Regions from separate parts of the Shewanella sp. ALD9 genome, predicted to be linked through region 1. Evidence: predicted binding sites of a transcription regulator. Region 1 holds the regulator's gene; the other holds the start of a gene.
The links. Region 1 encodes sigma-54, which starts transcription at its own class of promoters, with help from an activator protein. Its sites were predicted from a motif close to GTTGGCACGNNNNTNGNNT; they were not measured.
Positions count from the first base shown of each region.

Region 1 (3,432 bases):
TCGGCGCCAAAGCAAAAACTCCCTGAAATTCCTGTTAACAAGCAGATCAAACCATGACCCAAATTACCTTAACCGCTGAAAATCTAGCTAAAAGCTATAAAGCTCGTCAAGTTGTTAAAGATGTGAGTTTAACGGTTAAAACAGGCCAAATTGTCGGTCTTTTAGGCCCCAATGGTGCAGGCAAAACCACCACCTTTTATATGGTTGTCGGCTTAGTAAAAAGCGATAAAGGCCGAATATTGATTGACGATGACGACCTTACTGCCGATCCAATGCATTTGCGCGCCCGCAAAGGTATAGGTTACTTACCACAAGAAGCCAGTATTTTCCGCAAGCTCACCGTTTACGACAACATAATGGCCGTACTGCAAACTCGCAAAGAGCTCAGCACAGACCAACGTATTGAACAGCTTGAGCACCTACTCGAAGAGTTCCACATTACTCACATACGCGACAGCCAAGGTATGTCGTTATCGGGTGGTGAACGTCGTCGTGTTGAAATTGCGCGCGCTTTAGCTGCTAATCCAAAATTTATTTTGCTTGATGAGCCCTTTGCTGGTGTTGATCCTATTTCGGTCATCGACATTAAAAAAATCATCCAACAACTTAAAAACCGCGGTTTAGGGGTATTAATTACCGACCATAACGTACGTGAAACGCTAGACGTTTGTGAGCGAGCCTATATCGTTAGCCAGGGTAATTTAATTGCCGAAGGCACACCAGATGAGATATTAAGTAATCAACAAGTTCGAGCTGTGTACTTAGGTGAACAATTCAAGCTATAGTTACTTTACTGGCCTTTTAGTCTAGCTAACTCATTTCATTGAACGATACCTAAACAACGTTAAATGTCATTGATGTTTATGGCAATCTATTACAGTTCGAGATTGTCATTTTTATGGAAAATCATCTAGGGATAAGCGGTAAATGAAAGCGTCACTCCAACTTAAAATGGGTCAACACTTAACCATGACCCCACAATTGCAGCAAGCCATTCGCTTACTGCAATTATCGTCATTGGAGCTACAGCAGGAAATCCAACAAGCATTAGATTCAAATCCATTGCTTGAAATAGAAGATGAGTTTTCTGAAGCAAAAGACTCCTTAAAAGAAAACCGCGACCAAGCGGATACAGACTTTAGTGACAACAGTATTGTTAATGTCGAAAAAGACACTTCCACCGTCGACATAGCAGAATCCATGACCAAAGAAACCATGGATGATTTAGCCATGGATACTACATGGGATGAAGTATACACAGCCTCACCTATGTCAGGTTCAGGCAGTGCAAGCATGCGCGATGACGACATGCCCTTTCAAGGTGAAACCACCGAAGGTCTGTACGAACACTTAGAATGGCAAAAAAATCTCACTCCATTTTCAGACACCGATCTCGCCATTGCCACCGCCATTATTGATGCCATTGATGAACGCGGTTATCTAACCCAAAGTACCGAAGATATTCTCGAAGCCATGGGTGATGAAAATGTGGAACTCGATGAGGTTGAGGCGGTATTAAAACGCGTTCAACACTTTGATCCTGTGGGTGTTGCAGCACGTGATTTAAGCGAATGCCTATTTATTCAATTAGCGCAATACTCTAACGACACACCCCATATCGATAATGCCCGTTTGTTAATTAAAGGCTATTTAGAGTTAATTGCTGGCCGTGATTTCAGATTATTGATGCGTAAAACAAAACTAAAAGAAAATGAGTTACGTGACGCAATCACTCTAATCCAGACACTCAATCCTCGTCCGGGCTTATTAATTACCCCCATGGATGATGAATACGTGATTCCCGATGTCACAGTATTAAAGAAAAATGGCCGTTGGGTAGTAGAGTTAAACCCAGACAACATGCCTAAAATTGGTGTTAATCAGCAATATGCAGCCATGGCTAGAGGCAGTAAAAACCCGTCGGATAGTCAATTTATTCGAGGCCATCTGCAAGAGGCTAAATGGTTTATTAAAAGTATTGAAAGCCGTAATGATACTTTACTTAAAGTGGCAAATTGCATTGTGCAATTTCAGCAAGGCTTTTTTGAATATGGCGAAGAAGCCATGAAGCCTATGGTGCTCAATGATATCGCTGAAGCCGTAGAAATGCATGAATCGACCATTTCACGAGTCACCACACAAAAATATATGCATACCCCTCGTGGCTTATTTGAACTAAAATACTTCTTCTCTAGCCATGTCAGTACTGATGATGGCGGGGAATGCTCATCAACGGCCATTCGTGCTTTTATCAAAAAGCTGGTTGCCGCAGAAAACCAGAAAAAACCACTGAGTGACAGTAAAATGGCTCAGCTTCTGGCAGAACAGGGCATAAACGTTGCTCGTCGTACGATAGCAAAATACCGTGAAGCAATGATGATCCCGCCCTCAAACCAACGTAAGAGTTTATAACCTACTAGGCAATGGAGGATTTTTTATGCAAATAAGTCTGACTGGACGTCATGTCGAAATAACAGAATCTTTACGTGAATACATCCACAGTAAATTTTCAAAGCTTGAACGACACTTCGATCAGATCCATAATGTACACGTTGTGCTCAATGTAGAAAAATTACAACAAAAAGCAGAAGCCAAAATCAACATTAATGGCGCAGAAATTTTTGCAATGTCAGAAAGTACTGATATGTATGCTGCAATAGACGCCCTGATAGACAAACTCGACCGTCAGGTAATTAAACACAAAGAGAAGAATACAAAACACTAACGATGGAACTTTGTACCATTCTGCAGCCGGAATGCACTACCTGTGCCACACCGGGCAGTAAGAAAAAAGTACTGGAACTCATCAGCAATTTAGTCGCTGCCCAGTACCCAACCCTGTCTTCGCAAGAGGTATTTGAAAGCCTGTTAGCGAGAGAGAAAATGGGTAGCACAGGTATAGGAAATGGCATTGCGATACCTCATGGTAGATTAACGACCATCGATCACCCTATCGCGATATTTATTAAATGTGAAGAAGCCATTGCCTTTGATGCAATCGATAAGCAACCCGTGGACCTTTTATTTGCTTTGTTAGTACCTGCAGACCAGTGCCAACAACATTTAGGCACGTTATCGAGCATGGCCCAAAAGTTAAGCGATAAGCAAATATTGAAACAGCTTCGTAAAACTCACGACGCAACAGAACTTTATCAGGTTATTACTGCATGAAACTAGTTATAGTATCGGGACGTTCAGGCTCAGGGAAATCCGTTGCCCTGAGAGTATTAGAAGACCTAGGATATTATTGTGTTGATAATTTGCCTTTACCACTCATTGGCACATTATTAGCCCAGCTTAAAGGCAGTAATGATTTGGTTGCGATTAGCGTTGATGTTCGTAACATTGCAGAACAAGGTAAAGTGCTTCAAGACCAATTGGCACTACTTCAAAATGACACTGAAATTATCAGTTTCTTTTTAAATTCCAATG
Region 1 covers NZ_PJCD01000001.1:537,119-540,550, reverse strand. Annotated here, with positions in the region: gene lptA (lipopolysaccharide transport periplasmic protein LptA) at 1-57, shown strand, start outside; gene lptB (LPS export ABC transporter ATP-binding protein) at 54-785, shown strand; gene CXF88_RS02470 (RNA polymerase factor sigma-54) at 928-2,412, shown strand; gene hpf (ribosome hibernation promoting factor) at 2,438-2,725, shown strand; gene ptsN (PTS IIA-like nitrogen regulatory protein PtsN) at 2,728-3,171, shown strand; gene rapZ (RNase adapter RapZ) at 3,168-3,432, shown strand, end outside.

Region 2 (3,432 bases), on a different contig from region 1:
TTATTTTGCGAGTTAACATTAAATGTTTTAACTTCAAAGGGATAATCAAACCCATCTAACTCTTTATTATACTTAACCGGACTTGCAGCCAATGCCTGTGATACCACCGCAAATAGCGTCATTAATACCAAACAAAATTTCTTCATATTACCCTCATTCAAATAAATCATTCACAAACAACAAAACGCACCATGACAGCCATTTTGATTGAAAACAACCTCGCTTTTTTCAACCGTAAACCTACATCTCTTGTCGAACTTGGCCATAAGCTAACATCGCAAACAGCCCTGTACCGCCAATGATGTTACCCACTAACATAGGGCCAATATGGTGCGACAACGCAGTAAAAAAATTCATTTCACCATTAAGTACCAAACTAAATATTTCATTAGACCCGGCAATAACGTGAGTAAATTCTCCAGCAGCAATGAGCCATGTAAACATAATAATGACCAACACTTCAGACCCTTTTGCCGAGGGTAGCATCCACACCAGTGCGGCAATAAAAAAGCCCGCTGGTATGCCGCGCATTAATGTCTCTGAAGGCGTTAACTCTGCAACATGGCGAGATATCTGGAGGATAGCGGTAAGGATGTCTTCTGTCAGTATGTTACCGTGCACGACAATTGCCGCCGTGAAAAACGTGCCAACAAAATTTGCTGCTAACACAATTCCCCATAAGCGAGCGGTGCAAACAAGAAGATGCTTTGTGGTGTTAGCGAGTAGCGGCAGCACCACGGTGATGGTGTTCTCAGTAAAAAGTTGCAGCCTTGCGAGAATGACTAAGACAAAACCAAAAGTGTAGCCAAGGCTTTCGATGATAGACAAATAAGGATGATCGGAGCCTATGTTGCTTCGGATAATACCTTCGGCCAAAACAGACGCTGAAATGCCGATACCAGCCGCTATTCCTGACCACCACAACGACATCAACGGTCGATCGAGTTCTTCCTGGCCTTCACGCAAAATAATAGAATAAACCGTAAGCGATGAAAGACTGCCATGTTCAATCACTGCATCACGCTCAGATCCTGTCAGCGATATCTCTGGTTGCGTCGGCTGACTCTCGCGTACTTCACGCTTCTCAACCTTGTCGCCACACTTTGAATCACTGGTTATTGTCGATTGGGTATTTTCGGTCTGTTCCGGTCCGTGCAGTGTCATATTGATATCCTTTTCTGGCTTAAATTTAGCTTGAGGTCCCATTTAAGTACATAAAGAATAGATGCTTTATATCATCAATTCAACAAACGTTGCCGCCTCACAAATGACCATCAATACATTATTAATAAGTCATGTATTGATGGTCTACTGCGATGCTTATTGAACCTCTACTAGGATTAACCGATGGAATAAGTAAATCCAAATCAAAATTATTGCCAAAATTCAAAGCACACTTGTCATTTACTAGCCGAATAAAAACGGGTTAATTTCACGAATTATGGTTATTGATTACCATTTTTAGGTAACGACTGATAAGCACTTTTTACAGTTTCATACCCATATATACGCTCTAATTTTCGCACAATAAAATGACCTCGGGCCATATCTTGAAAGTGATCAATAAACAAAGTATTGATTATGGCACCGCCTGCCGCACCGATAGCAGGTACAGCTTGTGCCGCTGCTTTTTGAGTCACTTGAACACCAAATTTTTCAGCGATTTTAGTAATAAGTTTGACTAAAATAGGCGCGGCTTCATCGGTAATACCTTTTTTGACCATAAACTCAGCGGCTTCAGATACTGATTTTGCTAGGGCGGCTCTTACTGCAAAATATCCCGATTCACTACCATCATCTAAATCACTTTCGCCACCCAGCGCGAACACCTCCAAACAAGCCATTTTTGTTTCTAGAGTAGTAATAAACTCACCTTCACTACGAGCAATATCAGCTATAGAACGCAGCATGATTGATGTCGAAATAGGAAGTTCAACCGCTATCGCAGCTAATCCAAAGAAACCGCCCACACCACCACTCGCAGCAACGCCTAATTTATGCCAAAGATTGGACGATTCTTCTCCGGGAATATCTTTCATGGTAAATATTGCCGCTTCAGACGCTTTAATTAGCGACTTTTCGGTCACTTTAGCGATATTTTTATTCCAGTTATCCGGTAGAAGCGCTAACCCTTTCTCAATAGGGGTACCGATTAAATTAGTTATTTTTACCGCTAGACCAGGATTTTCTAATAGTGATTTAGCAACTAAAAGCTCTTTTTTATGTGATTCTGAAATATTCAAATAACCCCCTTAGTTGTGAAGTAACGTAGTGCTGCGATTGTGTTTTGCACCTCAAGAAGCGCTTATCACCAATTTGAAGTAAAAGGACATTGGTTGCAAATCAACTTAACGCGCTTATTCGACAATATTCCCACTGCGCCATTGTATTCAAAACAGCGGACACGGCTTTAGCCTTAGACAGCTCAGGTTAATTTGGTAAACAAATAGTGTTGTGGACTTCATAAATGATGGGAAAAATGTTGCTAGGAATTATTTATCTAACGCGGGTAAATAGCCACGACCTTCTTTAGGCAAATTACTCACGCCTTCAGTGGTGTCATTTAGCGCGCTGCCATAATTATCACGACAGTAAACACAAGGGCTCATTTTATTCACAAAACGACCCTTTTTGGTATATTTCCTCAAATATGCGTGTGAAATATCTACATTACCTCGATGTAATTCAACGACATTACCCACTTTTTGTCTTAAATCACTTATAGCTGCATCTTCTGCGCACATGTTGTCATTGGCACAGCCCCAGCCGATGACTTCTTTGCTGGGATCGCGGTGTAAATATTTAGCCGCGGCCCAAGGGCCACCGTGGTGACCGGTTGGTTTACCATCGGGAAAATTTGAGGGCCTATTGGCCAGCTCGTATGCAATACGTTCAAGCTTATCGGCTGGGGCTCTATCACAGAGAGTGTCATGAAACGCAGGACGCGCTGTGGTGACAAAATAATTATGATTATGGCTTATTTTTAAATCGCGGCAATGGGCTGAACTTTCAACTTTATTTATGCTTTCTATCTTAGCTACTGCATCACTGCAGGCTAATATTTGGTCACTCACATTCAGATCTACAGCCTTTATCCATTCCTTTGTAATAAGGTAAAAACGATGTGCTTCGACAACAAGCATCGACGTTTTTAATTCACCTATAGAATATTCAATCTCGATCATATCTTCTGCAACACTTCCACATAGTTTTTTAATCTGGTTAATTTCGCAGCCTATTACATTACAATTTAAATAATGACTTACTGTTAAACCGACTCTTATAAAAGCTCAGCTAAAGAAAGCGAAACCAAACCATATGTTAAACGTTCGCCTACGAAACCGACCATACGGCCAGTTGATTAGCAAGCTGGATTATCTTCGATGCCAGGTCAGCAAGACATATTGCGCCATAGAAAAGTGCTAACGAACG
Region 2 covers NZ_PJCD01000006.1:63,742-67,173, forward strand. Annotated here, with positions in the region: gene CXF88_RS14090 (alpha/beta hydrolase) at 1-146, opposite strand, end outside; gene CXF88_RS14095 (formate/nitrite transporter family protein) at 241-1,164, opposite strand; gene CXF88_RS14100 (EcsC family protein) at 1,446-2,243, opposite strand; gene CXF88_RS14105 (hypothetical protein) at 2,493-3,185, opposite strand; gene CXF88_RS14110 (septal ring lytic transglycosylase RlpA family protein) at 3,423-3,432, opposite strand, start outside.
Region 2: CXF88_RS14095 (formate/nitrite transporter family protein) is a predicted target of sigma-54. The motif match lies at 1,366-1,384, and genes of this name have one in related genera.